Regions from separate parts of the Sphingopyxis indica genome, predicted to be linked through region 2. Evidence: predicted binding sites of a transcription regulator. Region 2 holds the regulator's gene; the other holds the start of a gene.

Region 1 (11,118 bases), 980 kb from region 2:
GTCTTGCCCTGCCGCTGGGCGCGGAACATGCGGTCGTCGAACGCGCGCGTCAGCATCATGTGGCGGAGCATCTGGCGCAGGCGGTCGGGTGCGAGATTGGGGTTCCACGGCCCCTTCGCTTCGCCGTCGAAATCGAGCACGCGGACGAGCCCGTAGCAAAGCTCGCGCATCGCGTCGGGCTTCGACGCTTCACCCGGGCGCGGCGTCGCGTCGACCGGGGGAATGGTGATGTCGCCGAAGTCGGGGGTGTCGCCAGGCCGATAGCGCGGCTCGGGAATATGGAGCGACAGCGACGGCAGATTGCTCGCCGCTGGCGGGGGCGTTTCGGGCATGGCATCGTCCCTTCGAGGCGCGAATCGCCGCGCCGTTATATTTCAATTGAACGACATATTATTGCTTTGCGCATACCAATGCAATGGCTGCCGCTCAGAGCCTGATCCGAAATACCGGCGGCGGAGGGTTGGCGAGGGATTTTTTGTGCCGATGAGGCGCGATCGCAGGCGCGATGCGGGGCATCGTGGCAAGATCGCAACGAAATCGGCGCGAAAAAGACCCGCCAAACCGACCCGCCGGAGTTTCGGATCAGGCTCTCAGACCGCGACGGGCGCGGAAATATGCGCCTGCGGCGCGTAATCCTCGACCGCGAAATCGTCGAAGCGATAGGCGAAGATGCTCTCCGGGCGGCGCAAAATGCGTAGCTTCGGCGCCCCGCCCGGCACGCGCTTCATCTGCTCTTCGACCAGTTCGGCATGGTTGAGATAGAGATGCACGTCGCCGCCGGTCCAGATCAGCTCGTGCGCCGTCAGGTCGCATTGCTGCGCGATCATCCGGGTCAGCAGCGCCGCCTCGAACACATTGAACGCAAAGCCCAGCCCAAGGTCGCACGACCGCTGAAAGAGCAGGCACGACAGCCCGCCGTCGCTGCGGACATGAAACTGATAGGTCATGTGGCACGGCGGCAGCGCCATGCGATCGAGATCGGCGACGTTCCAGCCGGTGAAGATATGGCGGCGCGATCCGGGGTTGTTGCGCAGCGAATCGATCAAGGCAGCGATCTGGTTGTGCCCCGCCTCGGCGCGGCGAAAAAGCCCGTCGCCCGCCGGTTCATAGCGCGGCCAGTTCACCCATTGCCGGCCATAGACCGGCCCCAGATCGCCCCACGCGCGCGCGAATTCTTCATCGGCCAGTATCCGCGCCTCGAACGCCTCGGCGCTCACATCCTCGCCGGTTTCGCGGCGATAGCGGTCGAGCGGCCAGTCGGTCCAGATTCGCACGCCCTGCGCGATCAGCGGGCGGATATTGGTATCGCCGGTCAGGAACCACAAAAGTTCGCGCAGCGCGGTCTTCCAATAGACGCGCTTGGTCGTGAGCAAGGGAATCGCGTCGTCCGCGAGCGAGAATCGCATCGTTTCGCCGAACAGCGAGCGCGTCCCCACCCCCGTGCGGTCGACACGCTCGTCGCCTTCGATCCAGATGCGGCGCATCAGGTCGAGATATTGCAGTTCATAATGGATGGATTCGGCCAAGACTCGCTCCCGTGTTACTGGCTCTTTGCTAGGCCCGCCCTGCCCGGGCGGCAAGCGCCGGCGGGCGACGGTCCGTTCCGGTTCAGTCGCCGCTTGGCGGGCCGCGGTCCTCGCTCCCAAAAGGGAGCCATGACAAAGGTCGACCAAATCGACGAGGATGCGGCATTGGCCCGCCCCGACGGCTTCACCCCGTTGAGCGCGGAGGACGAATTCGCTCGCCTCCTGCTGCGCCCGCACTTTGCGGTTACCTGCGAAACGCTGGTGCTGGCGGGGTTCGATGCGATCGAGCGCCTGACCGCCGTGCAACCGATCGAAGCGACCGGCGCGGACCGGTGCCGGATCGCGCCGCACCGCTGGCGCGCCGTTTTGACCGCCGGAACGCAGCATGTTCTGATCGCCCACAATCACCCGTCCGGCGAAGCTCGGCCCAGCCGTGCCGATCTCGATTTCACGCGCAAAGCCGCCGATTTTCTCGCCAATCTGGGCGTCGACCTGATCGACCATCTGATTTTCGTCGACACGGGGTATTTCAGCTTTCGCCGCGCCGGGCTGCTTTAGAAACCGCAATTGCCGCAATGTGGCGATTGGCGCTTGATGTTCGCCAAATGCGCGTCTAGAGGACCGCCCTGCCCTCGCGCCGGTCCGCCGGCGCCGGATCGGTCGGGGAGTAGCTCAGCCTGGTAGAGCACTGTCTTCGGGAGGCAGGGGCCGGAGGTTCGAATCCTCTCTCCCCGACCATTTCACCGCGAATATCGCGACATTGGCAGTTTTTCCGTCGTCGCTTCTTGTAACGCGGCGCGCAACATCCTAGATTGCCGGTACGCCGCCATGGTTTCCCCCTTACCATCGCGGCGAGTGCCCCGTCAGCATGACGCGGGTGCGTCCTCCCTGGACCCTGGCCACCTCGTACCCCGGTACGAGGTGGTTTTTTATTCGGCAGCGAGCGGCAGCGAATTATCGCCCGGAAAAAGGTCCGCCAGTTCGGTCAGAAGCTCCGAAAACCACTGCGCCAGTCGCGCAGCACGCGCGGCGTCGGGGTAGCGATCGCCGCCCAGATAGAGGGTGCGGTCGATCTCGATCTGAACGGCGTCGATCCCCTCTGCGGGTCGCCCGTGCGTCCGCACGATATGCCCCCCCGCATAGGGTTGATTGCGTCCCACAGGCTCCCCGAGTCGCGCGGCGGCCGCGATCACGCGTTCGACCAGCTCGGGATCGGCGGTCGCGCCGTGGCGATCGCCGACGATCAGGCGCGCGCCGTGACCCGATTGTCCCGGCGGGATCGGCGGCATGCTGTGCAGGTCGATCAGTATCGCGCGTCCAAAGCGGTCGCGCACCGCCGCCAGCTCGCCGGCGAGCGCAGCGTGATAGGGGCGGTGAAGCCGGTCGAGCCGCCATTCGAGCTCGGCCCGGTCAAGCGGGCGGCGCCACAGCGGACCGCAATGCGGCAGCCGCGTCGGAACGACGCCCAGCCCGGCGCGTTCCTTGCGTCCCGGCGCCGAAAACTGCGGACGCAGCATCGGCGCGACTTCGCCCGGCGCCATCTGTCCTTCGCCGCGATTGCAGTCGGCGACGGCGCGCGCCCACATGGCTCGCACCACAGTCGCGCCGCTCTGTTCCGCCCCGGCGGCAATCCTGTCGCACCAGCTGTCCTCCAGCCGCTCCAGATCCTCTTTGGACACGCGCGCCGCCGCCAGTATTTCGGGCGGATAAATGCGTCCGGCATGGGGGATGGACACGACGACGGGGCCGTCGGCCGCCGGACGGTTGACAGCGATTGCCGGGAGCGGGATGCTGGGGCGCGCCATCAGAGAGGGGTGGCAAAAAACGGACCGCGAATCCAGTCGTCCTCGCCAATTTGTTAAATCTCTGCCGTTATGACGGCGCTTCGAAACGAGGGATACGCCGCCCATTGTGCCGGCGCAAAAACGATCAAAGGCTTCTTTTTCGAATGATTCGCATCTTGCTGGCCGAGGACGATGACGTGATGCGCGAATATCTGGCGCGCGCGCTGACGAGTGCCGGCTACCACGTCACCGCCGTCGATCGCGGAACCGAAGCCGTCCCCTATATCGATTCGGGAACGTTTGACCTGCTGCTGTCGGACATCGTGATGCCCGAGATGGACGGAATCGAACTGGCCCAGCACACCGCCAGGGTGGCGCCGCAGACGCAGGTGATGTTCATCACCGGTTTCGCCGCAGTGTCGCTGCGCGCCGAGGAAAATGTGCCGCAGGCGAAGCTGCTGTCCAAGCCCTTCCACCTCAAGGATCTGGTGCGCGAGGTCGATGCATTGTTCGACAGTGCCGACCGGTCGCACCAACAATAATCGCATTTCGTCGCGCGGGGGGCTTGCCAGCCCGCGTGGAGGCCTTTAAGGGGCGCGTCACCCCGAAACGTGTGGGCGTGTAGCTCAGTGGTAGAGCACTGTGTTGACATCGCAGGGGTCGCAAGTTCAATCCTTGCCACGCCCACCATTTTTCTTCCCTTACCGTCGTTTCGAACCGCCTTCGCGGATCAGCCCCCGCTCGCGATGCGCGAGCGCAGCCCTTGCAGTTCGCGCGGCGACAGCGGCGCCAGCGCGCGCGCCGGCTTGCCCTTGCGCAGCCTTGCCCGGTCCTTTTCGGAAGGCTCGATGCGGCGCACGCGCACCGGGGCATGACCCTGGGCGCGAATGCCGAGCTCTTCGGCGGCGCCCTTCGACAGGTCGATGATCCGCCCGCGCCCCGCAAACGGCCCGCGATCGTTCACCCGAACGACGATCCGGCGCCCCGTATCGAGCGAGGTGACCTCGACATAGGTCGGGAGCGGCAGCGTGGTGTGCGCCGCGGTGATCCAGCCGGCGCGAAACTTCTCGCCATTTGCGGTGCGGTTGCCCGATTCATTACCGTACCAGCTCGCATAGCCGACCGCGTCATAGGCGGGCGCCGCTGCGGGCACATAGGTCGTGCCGCGCACGGTATAAGGTGGGCCCACTCTGACCGGCGTGTCTGCGACGGGGCGGTAATGGCCGCCCGCGCAGGCCGCGAGCGTCAAAACCGCCAGCGCCGCGCTTGCCGACCGGATAAGCCATCGTCCCCGCATCGCCGCGACCGTAGATCGTCGAACGGCCGATGGGAAGCCCGCGCAGACGCCGCGCCGCGCGCTTCGTCCCGTCGCCGCGGGCTGGACAGTGGCGGCGCTGTTCCCTAATCGTTCGCGCGTGAACGACCTCCCCGCCTCGCCGCCCGACATCCCGTCCCCCGATCCCTCGGACCCGCCCTATCTGCGCGGCCTGAACGGCCCGCAGCGGCAGGCGGTGCTGACGACCGAAGGCCCGGTGCTGATGCTCGCCGGCGCGGGCACGGGCAAGACCGCGGCGCTGACCGCACGGCTCGCGCACATCATCGCGACGCGGCGCGCATGGCCCTCCGAAATCCTCGCGGTCACCTTCACCAACAAGGCGGCGCGCGAGATGCGCGAGCGTATCGGACGGATGATCGGCGACGCGGTCGAGGGGATGCCGTGGCTCGGCACCTTTCACAGCATCTGCGCGAAGATGCTGCGCCGCCATGCCGAACTCGTCGGCCTGCAGAGCAATTTCACGATCCTCGATACCGATGACCAGCTTCGCGTCTTGAAGCAGTTGATCCAGGCCGACGGGCTCGACGAAAAGCGCTGGCCCGCGCGCCAGCTCGCGGGGCTGATCGACAAGTGGAAGAATCGCGGGCTGACCCCCGCCGACCTCGATGCCGCCGACAAGGAGGCTTATGCCGACGGCAAGGGGCAGCATTTCTATGCGCTCTATCAGGCGCGGCTGAAGACGCTCAATGCCTGCGACTTCGGCGACCTCTTGCTCCACATGCTCGTCATTCTGAAAACGCACCGCGACGTGCTCGAACATTATCAGCAGCGTTTCAAATATATCCTCGTCGACGAATATCAGGACACCAACGCCAGCCAATATCTCTGGCTGCGGCTGCTCGCGCAGGCGCGCAAGAATATCTGCTGCGTCGGCGACGACGACCAGTCGATCTATTCGTGGCGCGGTGCCGAGGTCGCGAACATATTGCGCTTCGAAAAGGACTTCCCCGGCGCGACGGTGATCCGCCTCGAACAGAATTACCGCTCGACGCCGCAGATCCTCGCCGCGGCGTCGGCGCTGATCGCGCAGAACAGCGACCGGCTCGGCAAGACGCTGTGGACCGAGCTCGATGCTGGCGACAAGGTCCGCGTCGTCGGCGTGTGGGACGGGCCCGAGGAAGCGCGGCGGATCGGCGAAGAACTCGAAGACCTCCAGCGCCAGAACATTTCGCTCGACCGCGCTGCGATCCTCGTCCGCGCGCAGTTCCAGACGCGCGAGTTCGAGGATCGCTTCATCGCGATCGGTATGCCCTATCGCATCGTCGGCGGCTTTCGCTTCTACGAGCGCGCCGAGATTCGCGACGCGCTCGCCTATCTGCGGCTCGTCCAGTCGCCCGCCGACGATCTGGCGTTCGAGCGTATCGTCAACGTCCCCAAGCGCGGGCTCGGCGACAAGGCGATGGCGCGCATCCACCAGTTCGCGCGGATCGAGCGCGCGCCGCTCTTCCACGCGGCCTCGCGGATCACCGAAACCGACGAACTGACCCCGCAGGCACGCCGCCAGCTCGCCAATTTCGTCGCGCAGATGCGCGGCTGGCAGGCGAAGGCGAGCGAGCTGTCGCATCCCGAGCTGACGCAGCTGATCCTCGACGAATCGGGCTACACCGCGATGCTACAGGCCGACCGCAGTGCCGAGGCGGCGGGGCGGCTCGAAAATCTCTCCGAACTCGTCCGTGCGATGGAGGACTATGACTCGCTCGAGGCGTTCCTCGAGCATGTCAGCCTCGTCATGGACCGCGACAATGACGATGCGAGCGAAACGGTGACGATCATGACGATCCACGCCGCCAAGGGCCTCGAATTCGACCATGTCTTCCTTGCGGGCTGGGAGGACGGCGTCTTCCCGTCGCAGCGCGCGATGGACGAGGGCGGGACTGCGAGCCTCGAAGAGGAACGCCGCCTCGCCTATGTCGCGATCACCCGCGCCCGCCAGCGCGCGAGTATCTATCATGCGGCCAACCGGCGCATCTATGGCCAGTGGATGAGCAGCATCCCGAGCCGCTTCATCGCCGAAATTCCGCCCGAGCATGTGGAGAGCGAGAACAGCTTCGGCGGCGGGCAAAGCCTGTGGCGCGCCAACTGGTCGGCGCAGGGCGATCCCTTCGCGCATGTTGCCGAGCGCAACCCCGCGCGCACGATGACGCGCGGCCCCGCGTGGCAGCGCGCGGTCGCGCAATCCTCGACGATCACCCGCGCGCCCGCGCCGTCGGAAAAAGGCCCCGCCGCCTCGGTCGGCGCCAAACCGCGCAGCGATCTCGCGATCGGCATGCGCGTCTTCCACGAAAAATTCGGCTATGGCGAGATCATGGACATCGACGGCAACAAGCTGGAGGTCGAGTTCGACCAGGCGGGCCCGAAGCGCGTCCTCGATGGCTTCGTGCGTGCGGCCTAACATCTTTCTCAACTCAATTGCTTGTGTTACTGCCGTGTTGCGACCGCGAGTCGCGATCGGGAGAGAAATCCATGAAAATAAAGCTCTTGGCGGGCGCGATGGCGCTCGTCCTGGCCGGCTGCTCGGAGAACCGGAGCGATCGGACCTATGAAGGCAGTTCGGCAAGCGAATCGCTGTCCGATGCGGCAGGCGGACCCGACGTGGCCGTCACCGCCGCGCCGGGCGTCGCATTCCACTATGCCTATGCCTTCCGGCTCGACGACGATCGTATTGCCAATGTTCAGGAACGACATGCCGCAGCCTGCGAGGCACTCGGCATCGCCCGCTGTCGCATCACCGGCCTGAGCTATCGCCTCGTGCGCGAGAATGAAGTCGAGGCGCAGCTTCGATTCAAGCTCGACCCCGCCATCGCGCGCAAATTCGGTCGCGACGCGCTTGCCAGCGTCGAAAAGGCCGAGGGCGTCCTCGCGGAGACCCGGATAGACGGCGAAGACGTCGGCACGCAGATCGACGATTCGCAGCATCGCAGCGCCGAGCTTTCGGCCGAAGTCGCCCGCATCGAGGCGCGGCTCGGCAAGGGCGGGCTCGGTGACCGCGAGCGCACCGAATTGCAGGAGCAGCTTGCCGGGCTGCGCGAGCGATTGACCAGCGAGCGTGCCGTGCGCAGCGACGGAGAAGCGATGCTCGCGACCACGCCGATGGTCTTCGACTACATCGGCACCGGCGGCCTTCCCGGTATCGGCTATGGCAATCCATTCAGCGATGCGGCCGCCATGCTCGTTCGCAGCGGCAGCCTGCTTTTGTCCTTCGTTCTGGTCGCCGGTGCAGCGATATTGCCGTGGGCCATCGCCTGGGTTTTGGCGCTTCTACTGTGGCGATCCCCGCCGGTTCGGGCGCTCCGTGGCCGCCTGTCGCGGGCGTCGACCAGCGAAGCGACCGTCAAAGCCGACTGAGAAGCCGATCTGTGCCGCGCCGATACGTTTTGATTTGGAACCGGAAGGGTCGCTGGTGGAGCCGAGGGGAATCGAACCCCTGACCTCTGCAGTGCGATTGCAGCGCTCTCCCATCTGAGCTACGGCCCCGCGACCGGGCGGCTCTTAACGAGCCCGCCCGGCGGTGGCAACGGCTTTTCTGACCATCGGGCCGTCCGCCGCATAAAAAGTGGGGGTGAGAGATATGGCCAAAGCTTGGCATCTGGTGAGTCGCCCGCAGGGGCTGCCGACGATCGACAATTTCGCGCTGCGCGACCTGCCCGACGCGCCGCTCGACCATAATCAACTGCGCGTCCGCAACCGCTGGCTTTCCGTCGATCCCTATATGCGCGGGCGCATGAACGACGCCAAAAGCTATACGGCGAGCTTCCAGATCGACCAGCCGATGACCGGCGGCGCGATCGGCGAGGTCGTCGAGAGCCGCATGGAGGGCTTCGCGCCCGGCGACCTGATCCTCCATATGGGCGGCTGGCGCGACGGCGGGATCATCGGGCTCGACATGTCGCCGTTCAAGCTCCCCGACGAGGCGCTCGCGACAGGCATGGCTCCGCAGACCTTCCTCCACAATATGGGGCTCACCGGCGGCACCGCATGGATCGGCCTGCTGCGTATCGCCGCGGCCAAGCCCGGCGACACCGTCTTCGTCTCGGCCGCGGCGGGCGCGGTGGGCTCGGCGGTCGTGCAGATCGCCAAGGCGCGCGAGATGGCGGTGATCGGCTCGGCCGGCGGCGCGGAAAAATGCGCCTGGGTCAAGAGCCTCGGCGCCGATGCCGTGGTCGATTACAAGGCCAGGCCGGTGCTGGCCGGCCTGTCCGAAGCCCTCGAATCGCTCGGCAAGCCCGGCATCGACGTCTATTTCGACAATGTGGGGGGCGAGCATCTCGACGCGGCTTTCGCGACCGCCAACGACTTCGCGCGCTTCGCGATCTGCGGCATGATCGACGTCTATAACGACGGACACCCGCAGGAGATGAAATATCTGATCCGCGCGATCCCGGCGCGCATCCGCATGGAAGGCTTCATCTACACCGACCAGTTCTTCGAGTGCATGGAGGAATTCTACGCCGACATGGGCGGATTGATCGCAAGCGGCGCGGTGACGATGCGCGAGACCGTGCATGACGGGCTGGAGGCCACGCCCGACGCCTTCCTTGGCCTCTTTTCGGGGCAGAATATCGGAAAGATGCTCGTCCGGGTTTAGGCGGAAAGCGATCGCCACGAAGCGTTGAGCTATTTTACGACCTTGTCATTCCCGCGAAAGCGGGAATCCAGTTCCAGCGTTGCTTCTGGATTCCCGCTTTCGCGGGAATGACAACGGCTAAGAGAAGGTCAGCTCCCGAAACCCACCGAAAGAAAGTCAGGCATCGGGCCGTTCCAGCCGTCGTCGGGGCCATCGTCGTCCCGACGCGCAGGCCTGGCGCGCGGCGCCTCTGTCTTTGGTGCCCGCTCCTTGCGGCGGTCGTCTTCCTTGCGCGCCTCGCGCTTCGGTTCGTCCTTGGCCTTGCGGCCGCCGCGGCGACCCCGGCCGCCGGTCTTGGGTGCGGCCTCGCCTTCGCCTTCGTCGCTCGCCGTCTCGCTGCGTCCCAGCACCTCGATCTTCGTGCCGGTCAGCTTCTGGATATTGTCGATCGCCTCGTCGTCCGACGGGGTGATCAGGGTGAAGGCGCGGCCCTTCGCCCCCGCGCGTCCGGTGCGGCCGATGCGGTGGACATAATCGTCGGGATGCCACGGCGCGTCGAAGTTGAAGACGTGGCTCACGCCCTTCACGTCGAGCCCGCGCGCCGCGACGTCGGAGGCGACGAGGATGTTGATGTCGCCCTTTTTGAAGCGGTCGAGTTCGGCGATGCGGCTCGACTGGTCCATGTCGCCGTGGATCTCGCCCGCGCGATAGCGGTGGCGCTGCAGCGACTTGGCGAGTTCGCGCACCGTCGTCTTGCGGTTGCAGAAGATGATCGCGGTCGCGATATCCTCGTCCTCGATCAGGCCGCGCAGCGTCTCGCGCTTGCCGCGCTCGCTCGTCTTGACCAGGAATTGCGCGATATTCTCGTTGGCGGTCGCGGGGCGCGCGACCTCGATCGTCTTGGGGTTCGACAGGAATTTGTCGGCGAGCTTCTTGATCGGCGGCGGCATCGTCGCCGAAAAGAGCAAAGTCTGGCGATTCGCGGGCAGCTTGGTGCAGATATTCTCGATGTCGGGGATGAACCCCATGTCGAGCATCCGGTCGGCTTCGTCGATCACGAGCAGGTTGCAGCCGGTGAGCAATATCTTCCCGCGCTCGAACAGGTCCATCAACCGGCCGGGGGTCGCGATCAGCACGTCGACGCCCTTTTCGAGCGCCTTGATCTGGTCGCCCATCTGGACGCCGCCGATGAGCAGCGCCATCGAAAGCTTGTGATATTTGCCGTATTTCTCGAAATTTTCCGCGACCTGCGCGGCGAGTTCGCGCGTCGGCTCGAGAATCAGCGAGCGCGGCATCAGCGCGCGGGTGCGGCCGTGCGCGAGGATGTCGATCATCGGCAGCACGAAGGACGCCGTCTTGCCCGTCCCCGTCTGCGCGATGCCGATCATGTCGCGCATCATCAGGACCGAGGGGATCGCACCCGCCTGGATCGGCGTCGGCTCATCATAGCCGGCTTCGCTGACGGCGCGCAAAAGTTCGTCGGAAAGGCCGAGGTCGGCAAATTTCATAAGGTCATCATGTCCGGAATAGGTTACGGCGCGACGTCCCACATCCGCCATCGCTGCCGCGGCCCTTGGGGAATGCGCGGCGAAAAGTCAAGGAATGCCGACGATATTCGCGATCAGTCGTCGTCGTCGCGCGGGACCGGCACCATCAGGCGGAACTTGTCGACCTCGCAGCGCGCGCCGGTGCGCGCGTGAATTTCGTCGCGATCCTCGCAGAGCCGCCCGTCCTTGTTGCCCTTCATGTAAAAGCCCGCATAGAAATCGAGCGCGCGGCAACCGCGATTGAGCTGCGCGCGCAGGCGCTGGTTCTGGCGCGTGATCAGGTCGATGCTGTCGCGCTGTACCGCCTGCATCCCCATGATGTCGCGCATCGCGACGCATTTCGGCGCCTTTTTCTCTTTCC
Region 2 (11,118 bases):
CGAGGTGCATCCGCTTTGCGGCGAGGTCGGGATTGCGCGTCGGCGCGAGGCGCGAGGGCGCCTTCACCAGCCCCGCGAGCATCGCCGCCTGCGCAGGCGTCAGCTTTTCGGGCTGGCGGTTGAAATAATGGAGCGAGGCGGCGCGCAGGCCATAGGCGTTGTCGCCGAAATAGGCGTTCGACAGATAGCGTTCGAGGATCTCGTCCTTGCTCAGCCACGCCTCGAGCCAGAAGGCGATCAGCGCCTCGCGCGCCTTGCGCCCCAGCGTGCGCTTGGGCGAGAGGAAGGTGAATTTGGCGAGCTGCTGGGTGATCGTGCTGCCGCCTTCGGTGCGGCCCGAGGTGATGTTCGTCCACAGCGCGCGGCCGATGCTGCGCGGGTCGATGCCCCAATGGCTGTAAAAGCGGCGATCCTCGATCGCGAGGAAGGCGCCGCTGACATGCTTCGGCAATTTCGCGACCTCGACCGGCTTCTCGACGATCGCCCCCGTGCGCGCGATCGGCGTGCCGTCGGACGCGAGCAGGGTGATCTCGGGCGGCGCGATCGGTTCGAGCGATTTCGACAGCGGCGCGGTGATCGCGAGCCATGCGACGAGCACCACGAACAGCAGCGCAAGCCCCGCAAAACCGCGCCCGGCCCACCGCAACCGCCGCCGCCACCGCGACTCGGGGCCCGACGCCCCCTCGCCCGGCGGGACGAGCGGCACTTCCTCGGCCGGCGGCGGCGGCGAGGTGAAAAGCGGATGGTCGAACGCGGTCATGCCGGCGGCCGTATTACACTTGCAATACAGGCGAAGCAAATGCGTTCGGTGGCGGTTGTAGTGTGGTGGCAATGGGGTGGGACGCGGACGTTCGCCTGCTCTCTTTCGTCATCCCGGACTTGATCCGGGATCCACAGCAGCGCCGAAGTCATGGACCCCGGATCAAGTCCGGGGTGACGATGATAAATAGGGCAGCAACCGGTCGATTCCAGCCGTCGAGCGCAATCGGCCGCACGACCGACATGGAATGAAGCATGAGGCTTGCCTCCTCCCCCCTTGCCTTTCGCGCCGCGCATTGCTTCGGTCCGCGGCGATGACGAGCAAACCGACTCACCTCGACGACAGCGGCGCGGCGCATATGGTCGACGTCGGCGCCAAGCCCGCGACCGAACGGCGCGCCGTCGCCGGGGGGCGTATCGCGATGTCCGCCGACGCACTCGCCGCGATCCGCAGCGGCAACGCGCCCAAGGGCGACATACTCTCGACCGCGCGCATCGCCGGGATCATGGCCGCCAAGCGCACCGCCGAGCTGATCCCGCTCTGCCACCCGATCGCGCTGACCAGCGTGGCGGTCGATTTCGCGTGGGAGGAGGACGGCATTTCGGTGCGCGCGGCCGCGGCAACGACCGGCCCGACGGGGGTCGAGATGGAAGCGCTCACCGCGGCGTCCGTCGCGCTCCTCACCCTCTACGACATGGCGAAGGCGCTCGACCGCGCGATGCTGATCGGCGATATCCGCCTGCTCGAAAAGAGCGGCGGCCGCTCGGGCGACTGGCGCGCCGAATGAGCGCGCTCCTCCCCGTCGAAGAGGCGCAGGCGCGCCTGCTCGCGCTTCGGCCTCCGCTTGCGGGCGAGAATGTCGCTTTTTGCGACGCACTCGGCCGCTATCTGGCGGAGGATGTCGTCGCGCTGCGCGATCAGCCCGCCGCGCCGTTGTCGGCGATGGACGGCTATGCGGTCCGCTGTGCCGATCTGCCCGGGCCGTGGACGATCGCCGGCGAAAGCGCCGCGGGCGGCCCGCCCGCCCATGCGCTGGCGGCGGGCGAAGCGATGCGCATCTTCACCGGCGCGATGCTTCCCGAAGGCGCCGATACCGTCGTCATTCAGGAGGATGTCGCGGCCGAGGGCGGGCGGCTGGCACTCACGACCTCCGACGCCATCCGCGAGCGCCAGCACGTCCGCGCCCGCGCGAGCGATTTCGCCGCGGGCGAGCGGCTGCTCGCCGCCGGAACCCGCCTCACCCCCGGCGCGATCGCCGCCGCGGTGATGAGCGGGGCGAGCCAGCTGCACGTCGGCGGCCGCCCGCGCGTCGCGATCCTGACCACCGGCGACGAGCTTGTGCAACCGGGCCGCCCGCTCGCGCCCGGCCAGATCCCCGACAGCAACGGCGTGATGCTCGCCGCGATGCTCGCGGGCGAACCCGCGCGCACCGGCCTGCCGCTTCACGTCGGCGATGCGCGCGCGCGGATCGCCGCAGCGCTTCAGGATCTCGCGCGGCATCACGACGTGATCGTCACCGTCGGCGGTGCGTCGGTCGGCGACCACGATCATGTGCAGGGCGCGCTCGGCGACGCCGGGGGCCGCGTCGATTTCTGGAAGGTCGCGATGAAACCCGGCAAGCCGCTGATCGCGGGGACGCTCGGCGACGCGCTGCTGCTCGGCCTACCGGGCAATCCCGCCTCGGCCTTCGTGACCGCGACGCTGTTTCTCCTGCCGCTCGTCCGCCATCTCGCCGGCGCGGCGGCGCCGCTGCCGCCGGTCCTCTCGGCGCCGCTCGCAAAGCCGCTTGGGCCGGGCAAGACGCGGCGCGACTATCTGCGCGCACGGCTCGATCGCGGCGCACTGCATCTGTTCGACGGGCAGGACAGCGGCCGCACCTTCCCGCTCGGCGGCGCCAACGCGCTGGTGATCCGCGACATCGGCGCCCCGGCGCGCGCGGCGGGCGAGCCGGCGGACTATATCGCCATCGCTTGACAAGTTCCGCTCTGTTCCTCTATCGTTCTCCATATGTCCGGATATGGCAGCATGGAGACCTAAGCGATGTTGACCGCGAAGCAGCATGAACTGCTCCACTTCATCCAGCAGAAACTCGACGAAAGCGGCATCTCGCCCTCGTTCGAGGAGATGAAGGAGGCGCTGGGCCTCAAGTCGAAATCGGGCATCCACCGTCTAATAAGTGCCTTGGAAGAAAGGGGTTTTCTTCGCCGCCTGCCCAATCGCGCGCGCGCGCTCGAGGTGATCCGGCTCCCCGAGGGCGCGAAGAGCGCGATGCACGACCATCGCGACAATGTGACCCCGCTGCGCAAGGCGCCGCCGGCGCTCAAGCCGGTCGCCGCGAACGACATCGTCGAAGTGCCGCTCCACGGCCGCATCGCCGCGGGCGTGCCGATCGAGGCGTTCGAGGATCACAACCAGCTCGCGGTCCCCGCGGCGCTGCTCGGTGCGGGCGATCATTATGCGCTCGAGGTCTCGGGCGATTCGATGATCGAGGCGGGCATCCTCGACGGCGATTATGCGCTGATCCAGAAGGCCGACACGGCGCGCGAGGGCGACATCGTCGTCGCGCTGGTCGACGGGCAGGACGCGACGCTCAAATATTTCCGCCGCGAGGGCCGGATGATCCGGCTCGACCCGGCGAACAGTTCCTACGAGCCGCAGCGCTACGAGGCCGAGCGCGTCATGGTGCAAGGGCGTTTGTCGGGACTGCTTCGTCGTTACCACTGACCGCAAGCGGGCGCCGCCACGGATGTTCGTCGCCGCGGCGTAGCGCGGTGGCAACCTGCGGCGCGCTTCCGAGATAGAGCGCGAGCCCGCCGCTTTCGGCCAGGCTGTCGCGGTCGACCGTCAGCCAGCGTGCGCGGCATTCGCGCGGCAGCCAGCGGTGGCTGATCACGACATCGGCCGCAGCGCAGGCGGGCGCCATCGCCGCGCCGTCGATGCGGTCGTAGCCGCGCTGCGCGAGGATCGTGCGCCCGCGCTGGCGCCAGCGGCAGAAATCGCGGTTGCACGCCACATGGTCCAGATCGGTGAGCGCGCCGAGCGGTTCGTCGACCCCCGCCGCCTCGGCCATCGCATCGCGCACATAGTCGCCCGCCCGCCCGCGCAGCAGCGCATAGCCGCCGCCCGGCACCGCTGCGGCGATGTGCCGCCCGTCGCCGCTGACCAGCAGATCGGGACGCGGCTGCGCGAGCAGCGCAGCGCCGCCGGCGAGCAGAGGGAGGAGCCCGGCAAAGCGCCAGCGCCGCTGCCACAGCAGCAGCCACAGTCCGCCGAGCACGGCGAGCGCGAAACCCCAGGCGGGAAAGATCGGCAGCGCCGCGACCGCGCCCGGCGCCGCCGCGACGTGATGCGCGAGCGCGATCAGCGCGGCGAGCGCCTGTCCGGCGACCCACCAGAAGAGCGCACCGATCCCCGCCGCGTCGAACAGCAGCGCCAGTGCCTCCGCCGGCATGATGACGAAAGTCGTGAGCGGAATCGCGACGACGTTGGCGAGCGCGCCATAGAGTCCCGCCTTGTGGAAATGGAAAAGCGCGATCGGCGCGAGCGCGACCTCGACGACGAGCCCGGTTATGACCAACCCCGCGATGCCGCGGCCGAAGCGCACGACCCACGGCTCGTCGCCCCGGCCCACGAAATCGCGCATCCAGCGGCTCTCGTGCAGCGCGATGATCGCGGTCACCGCGGCGAAGCTGAGCTGAAAGCTCGGTCCGACGAGCGCCTCGGGCCGCCAGACCAGCACGAGCAGCGCCCCCGCCGCGACGAGGCGCAAGGTGATCGCCTCGCGCCCGAGCAGGAACGCCGCGAGCACGAGCAGCGCGGCGATCAGCGAGCGCAGCGTCGGCACCTCGGCCCCCGCGAGCCAGGTATAACCCGCACCGGCCAGCGCGCCCGCCGCCGCCGCGAGCGGCAGCACATGGCCCGCAAGCGCGAGCCGCCGATTGAGGCCAAGCAGACGCATCGCGAGCAGCATCGCGAAACCGACCACCGCGGTGACGTGCAGCCCGCTGATCGACAGCAGGTGCGCAAGCCCGCTGCGCCGCATCGCCTCGGCATCGTCGTCGCTGATCGCGCCGCGATCGCCGGTGACGAGCGCTGCGGCGACCCCGCCGGGCGATCCCGGCACCGCTTGATGAATATGCGCGCTCAGCCGTGCGCGCAGCGGCGGCCGCCCTTCCCCGGCGCCCGGCGCGCGGGCGATCTCGCCAAGCGCCGTGCCGACCGCGCCGATCTGGTCGAACCAGGCGCGCTGCGCGAAATCATAGCCGCCGGGCAGGCCTGCGGTCGGCGGCGGCATCAGCCGCGCGCGCAGCGCGATCGCCTCGCCGGGCACGATTCCCCGGCCCTGCTCGCCGCGCAAGGTCACGCGCAGTCGCGGCGGCAGGTCGCGGCGCCCCGCGGGGCGCAGCACCAGCCGCACCTGCCCGCGCGCGGGCAGCGGTTCGACGCTTTCGACGACCGCCGAAAATTGCGTCGTCACGGGCCAGGCGAGCACCGGCGCCGCGACCCACGCCGCGCGCGCCCAGATCAGGAGGAACCCTGCCGCAACCGCGGCGCAACCGATCGCGACGACGCGCCCGAAGCGCCGCTGCCAGCCGATCAGCCATCCGGTGAGCGCGCCGCCGCCGAGCAGCAAGAGCAGCCCGATCCAGTCGATCTCGCGCGGCAAGGCGAACCAGCTCGCAATCCCCGCACCGAGCGCGACGGGCAGCCACAGCGCGATCCGTTCGCGGTCGGCGTCGAGCCGCGCCTCGACCCAATCGGCGATCCGCCGCGGCGCCCGCATCGGCGCCCCGGCAATGGGCGTTTGAAGCGGCCATGTTGCCATGCTAGGGGCACCCCCGATCCCTGCGGCGCCGGCTCTCGCGGCGCGGGCAACCTGATTGAAAGAGTCGCCAGTGGCAACCCAAAACCCCACCGATCCGGTCGAAGCGACCGGCGCCGATGTCGTAACGCGCTTTGCGCCTTCGCCGACCGGTTTCCTTCATATCGGCGGCGCGCGCACCGCGCTGTTCAACTGGCTGTTCGCCCGCCATCACGGCGGCAAATTCCTGCTGCGCATCGAGGACACAGACCGCGCGCGCTCGACCGAGGCGGCGATCGAGGCGATCCTCGACGGGATGCGCTGGCTCGAACTCGATTGGGACGGCGATGCCGTCTATCAGTTCGCGCGCGCCGACCGCCACGCCGAGGTCGCGCAGGAACTGCTTGCAAAGGGCGAGGCCTATCGCTGCTATCTGACGCAGGACGAGCTCGCCGCGATGCGCGCCGAGGCGCAGGAAAAGCGCAAGCCCTTCCGCGTCCGCAGCCCGTGGCGCGACCGCGACGACGGCGACCCCGCGCTCCCCCACGTCATCCGCCTGCGCGCGCCGCAGGACGGCGCGACGACGATCGACGACCGGGTGCAGGGCGAAGTGACCGTGCAGAACGCCGAGCTCGACGATTTCATCCTCCTGCGCTCGGACGGCACGCCGACCTATATGCTGAGCGTCGTCGTCGACGACAACGACATGGGCGTGACGCATGTGATCCGCGGCGACGACCATCTGAACAATGCCTTTCGCCAGCTCGCACTGCTCCGCGCGATGGGGTGGCGCGAACCCGTCTATGCGCATGTCCCGCTGATCCACGGCGCCGACGGGGCGAAGCTGTCGAAGCGTCACGGCGCGCTCGGTGTCGATGCCTATCGCGACGAAATGGGCTATCTGCCCGAGGCGGTGAACAATTATCTCCTGCGCCTTGGCTGGGGGCATGGCGATGCCGAGATCATCAGCCGCGAGCAGGCCGTCCAATGGTTCGACCTCGCGCACATCGGCCGCTCACCGTCGCGTTTCGACTTCAAGAAGCTCGAGAATCTGAACGGCCATTATCTGCGCGAGGCCGACAACGACCGGCTCGCCGCGCTCGCCGCACCGCGCGTCGAAACGCTGATCGGCCGTGCGCTTACTGGCGACGAGCACGCGCTGCTGGCGCAGGCGATGGAATCGCTGAAGCCGCGCGCCAGGACGCTGATCGAAATCGCCGAGGGTGCGACCTTCCTCTTCGCGCCGCTCCCGCTGGCGATGGACGAGAAGGCGGCGAAACTGCTCGCCGATGCGCCCGAGGGGCTGCTGGCCGCTGCGGCCGACAGGCTGCGCGCGCTGGACGACTGGTCGGCCGAGGCAATCGAGGCCGCGGTGCGCGAAACCGCCGAATCGGCTGAACTCGGCCTCGGCAAGCTCGCGCAGCCGCTGCGCGCCGCGCTCACCGGTCGCGCGGTTTCGCCGGGGATTTTCGACGTGCTCCTGCTTCTCGGCCGCGACGCGAGCCTGGCGCGACTTGACGCAGCGCACAATTATCCGGCAGGGGCGTAGCCACATCGCCTTCGGCCTCTAGCACAGGGAACAAACCATGACCGACAAGACCGCCACCATCACCCTGGGGGACAAGAGCGTCGAGAGCCCGATTCTGTCGGGAACCGTAGGGCCCGACGTCGTCGACATCCGCAAATTCTATGGTCAGACCGGGGCCTTCACTTACGATCCCGGCTTCACCTCGACCGCGAGTTGCGAGTCGAAACTGACCTATATCGACGGCGACGAAGGCGTGCTGCTCCATCGCGGCTATGCGATCGGCGAGCTTGCCGAACATTCGAGCTTCATGGAAGTCGCCTATCTGCTGCTCAACGGCGAACTGCCGAGCGCCGACGAGCTCAAGACCTTCGACAATACGATCACCCGTCACACGATGCTGCACGAACAGCTCGCGACCTTCTATCGCGGATTCCGCCGCGACGCGCACCCGATGGCGATCATGTGCGGCGTCGTCGGCGCGCTGTCGGCCTTCTATCACGACTCGACCGACATTCAGGACCCGCACCAGCGGATGATCGCGAGCCACCGGCTGATCGCGAAAATGCCGACGATCGCGGCGATGGCGTATAAATATTCGATCGGCCAGCCCTTCATCTATCCGAACAACGAGCTGAGCTACACGGGCAATTTCCTGCGCATGACCTTTGGCGTGCCGGCCGAGGAATATGAAATCGTCCCCGCGGTCGAACGCGCGCTCGACCGCATCTTCATTCTCCACGCCGACCATGAGCAGAACGCCTCGACCTCGACCGTGCGCCTCGCCGGCTCGTCGGGCGCGAACCCCTTCGCGTGCATCGCGGCGGGTATCGCCTGCCTGTGGGGTCCGGCGCACGGCGGCGCGAACGAAGCGGCGCTCAACATGCTGCGCGAGATCGGCCGCCCCGAGCGCATCCCCGAATATATCGCGCGCGCGAAGGACAAGGATGACCCGTTCCGCCTGATGGGTTTCGGCCACCGCGTCTACAAGAATTACGACCCGCGCGCGACCGTGATGCAAAAGACGGTGCGCGAGGTGTTCGCGGCGCTCAAGGTCAGCGACCCGGTATTCGACGTCGCGCTCCAGCTCGAGGAAATGGCGCTCAGCGACGATTATTTCGCCGAAAAGAAGCTGTTCCCGAACGTCGATTTCTATTCGGGCGTGATCCTGTCGGCGATCGGTTTCCCGACGACGATGTTCACCGCGCTTTTCGCTCTCGCCCGCACCGTTGGCTGGGTCGCGCAGTGGAACGAGATGATTTCCGACCCCGCGCAGAAGATCGGCCGCCCGCGCCAGCTTTACACCGGCCCGGCGCAGCGCCCCTATGTGCCGGTCGACAAGCGCTGAACCGCAGCACCATAACCATGGTCGAAGGAAGGGGTCGCTCGCGGCCCCTTTTTTTGGTTCAATGCAAATGGACGAGCTTGTCGGGATTGCGCACGACATAGATGCCGACGATGCGACCGTCCTCGATCTCGAGCGCGGTCGTCTGCACCTCGCCATCGGACTCGCGCGTAACGAAGCCCGGCAGGCCGTTGATCATGCCGGTGTGGAGCAAGGTCGAGCCATATTTGCCGAACAGCACCGCAAGGCTGCGGTGGACCTTCATCACCGTGTCGAAGCCGAGCACCGGAACGACCGCCGCGGGGCGCTTGCCGCCGCCGTCGGACCACATGCCGACGTCGGCGGCAAGGAGCGCGCCGAGTGCCGCCATGTCGCCGCTGCGCGAGGCGGCGAAGAAGGCCTCGGCGATTTCGAGTCCGCGCGCCTTTTCGAGCTTGTAGCGCGGGCGCGCCTCGCGGACGTGGGTGCGGGCGCGCGCGGCGAGCTGGCGCGCTGCGGCGGCGTCGCGGCCGATCGTCGCCGCGACCTCGTCGAAACCGACGCCGAAAACGTCGTGGAGCAGGAAAGCCGCGCGCTCCAAGGGGGAGAGCCGTTCGAGCGCGAGCATCAACGGCAGCGTCACGTCATCCGCAGGCTCGTCCTCGACGAGCGGTTCGGGAAGCCACGGGCCGACATAGGTCTCGCGCCGCGCCCGCGCCGATTTCAGCTGGTCGAGGCACAGCCGCGTCACGGTGCGGCGCAACCACGCCTCGGGCACCGCGATCGCGTCGCGATCGGCGCCGAGCCAGCGGATGAAGGCATCCTGCACGACATCCTCGGCATCGGCGACCGACCCCAGCATACGATAGGCGACGCGGACGAGCAGCGGACGCAGCGGGTCGAAACGCGCCGCCGCGTCCGCCGCGTCACGGGTGCCTCGCGCCTCCTCCATCAGGCAGCCTTGGCCGGGGCGCCGCCTTCGTACCAGAGGCCGAAGCCGACCGCGATGCGGTTCCAGCCGTTGATGATGTTGATCATCAGCGTCAGTTTCATCTGTTCCTCCGGCGTGAATTCAGCCTCGATCGCCTCCTTGGCAGCCTTGTGTGTGTGCCCCTGCGACAGCCCCGTCAAGGCGTCGGTCCAGGCGAGCGCGGCACGTTCGCGCGGCGTGTAGCAGGGCGCCTCGTGCCACGCGGCGAGCAGGTAGATGCGCTGTTCGCTCTCGCCTGCGGCGCGTGCTTCGGCGGTGTGCATATTGATGCAATTGGCGCAGCCGTTGACGATCGACGCGCGAATCTTGACGAGTTCGATCAGGCTCTTCTCGAGGCTGTCCTGCACCGCGAGCGAAGTCGCCATCCACTGCTTCATCAGCTGCGGCGCGGCGGCGAAGGGGTCGGTTACCTTGGTCATGTCCATGCTCCTTGGTTTGGGTTGCACCGATATGACGAGGCGGGATGCGCCGCTGTGACATGCGCCGCGAAAAAAATTCGCGCCGAGGGAGAAATCGGGTAGTTTGCGCCACCGACAGTAAAGGAAGGGGCGTGCCATGAAGTTTCTCGATGGTTTCACCGAACAGGCCTATGCGTTGCTGCGTATCGTTTCGGGCCTGTTGTTCCTCGCGCATGGCGTGCAGAAATTCCTGAACTTTCCGACCGATTTTCCGATGCCGCTCAATCCGATGCTCTATGCGGCGGGCACGATCGAGCTGGTCGCGGGCGCGCTCATCGTCCTCGGCCTGTTCACGCGCCCCGCTGCCTTTATCGCGAGCGGCATGGCGGCGGTCGGCTATTGGGTCGTCCACGGCAGCCAGAGCCCCTATCCGATCGTCAACGGCGGCGAGACGATCGTCCTCTACTGCTTCCTCTTCCTGTTCATCGCGACGCGCGGCGCGGGAATCTGGAGCGTCGACGGCGCGCGCAAGGCATAGAAGGCCGGCAAGTTTAGAAAGGCCGGTAGCGACCGATGGACGACGATCGGCATTTCATAACCTTGTCATTCCCGCGAAAGCGGGAGTGACAAAGAGAGAGGGACGGCCGCTTCCCACCCCAAAGCCGACATTCCCATAAATGCCGCGGCCTCTACGCCCCCGGCCCCTCATAGGCTTCGACGATCCGCCCGACGACCGGATGGCGAACGACGTCGGCGCTGGTGAAGCGGCTGACGCTGATCCCCTCCACACCCTCGAGCCGCGCGACCGCGTCGGCAAGACCCGAGGTTGCGGGCGCGGGCAGATCGACCTGCTTGGGGTCGCCGCAGATGACCATGCGGCTGTTCATGCCGAAGCGGGTCAGGAACATCTTCATCTGCGGGATCGTCGTATTCTGCGCTTCGTCGAGGATGATGAAGGCATCGGCGAGCGTGCGGCCGCGCATGAAGGCCAAAGGCGCAATCTCGATCTCGCCGCTCGCGATACGGCGCTCGACCTGCTCGGCGGGCAGACAGTCGTGGAGCGCGTCGTAGAGCGGACGCAGATAGGGATCGACCTTTTCCTTCATGTCGCCGGGAAGGAAGCCCAGCTTCTCCCCCGCCTCGACCGCGGGGCGCGACAGGATCAGGCGCTGGACGCTGCCGGTGATCAGCTGCGCGACTGCCTGCGCGACCGCGAGATAGGTCTTGCCGGTGCCCGCGGGGCCGAGCGCGAAGATCACATCGTCGCGCGCGATCGCCTGCATATAGGGGATCTGTGACGGCGCGCGGGGGACGATCGT

Evidence for each region. Region 2 encodes LexA, which represses DNA repair genes until DNA is damaged. Its sites were predicted from a motif close to GTTCCNCNCTTGTTCT; they were not measured.
Region 1: the regulator LexA is predicted to act here: its motif matches at 4,707-4,722, upstream of KNJ79_RS11385 (ATP-dependent helicase).

The regions. Positions count from the first base shown of each region.
Region 1 is NZ_CP076394.1:2,377,813-2,388,930, forward strand. It holds gene KNJ79_RS11345 (thiamine pyrophosphate-dependent enzyme) at 1-332, opposite strand, end outside; gene thyA (thymidylate synthase) at 591-1,484, opposite strand; gene KNJ79_RS11355 (JAB domain-containing protein) at 1,656-2,084, shown strand; tRNA gene KNJ79_RS11360 (tRNA-Pro) at 2,188-2,264, shown strand; gene KNJ79_RS11365 (N-formylglutamate amidohydrolase) at 2,456-3,331, opposite strand; gene cpdR (cell cycle two-component system response regulator CpdR) at 3,475-3,852, shown strand; tRNA gene KNJ79_RS11375 (tRNA-Val) at 3,926-4,000, shown strand; gene KNJ79_RS11380 (septal ring lytic transglycosylase RlpA family protein) at 4,041-4,607, opposite strand; gene KNJ79_RS11385 (ATP-dependent helicase) at 4,726-7,038, shown strand; gene KNJ79_RS11390 (hypothetical protein) at 7,110-7,991, shown strand; tRNA gene KNJ79_RS11395 (tRNA-Ala) at 8,045-8,120, opposite strand; gene KNJ79_RS11400 (NADP-dependent oxidoreductase) at 8,215-9,231, shown strand; gene KNJ79_RS11405 (DEAD/DEAH box helicase) at 9,360-10,718, opposite strand; gene KNJ79_RS11410 (hypothetical protein) at 10,832-11,118, opposite strand, start outside.
Region 2 is NZ_CP076394.1:3,356,251-3,367,368, forward strand. It holds gene KNJ79_RS15640 (transglycosylase domain-containing protein) at 1-760, opposite strand, end outside; gene moaC (cyclic pyranopterin monophosphate synthase MoaC) at 1,074-1,547, shown strand; gene KNJ79_RS15650 (molybdopterin molybdotransferase MoeA) at 1,544-2,734, shown strand; gene lexA (transcriptional repressor LexA) at 2,801-3,484, shown strand; gene KNJ79_RS15660 (ComEC/Rec2 family competence protein) at 3,438-5,543, opposite strand; gene gltX (glutamate--tRNA ligase) at 5,656-7,110, shown strand; gene KNJ79_RS15670 (citrate synthase) at 7,148-8,434, shown strand; gene KNJ79_RS15675 (sigma-70 family RNA polymerase sigma factor) at 8,493-9,362, opposite strand; gene KNJ79_RS15680 (carboxymuconolactone decarboxylase family protein) at 9,362-9,820, opposite strand; gene KNJ79_RS15685 (DoxX family protein) at 9,957-10,337, shown strand; gene KNJ79_RS15690 (PhoH family protein) at 10,489-11,118, opposite strand, start outside.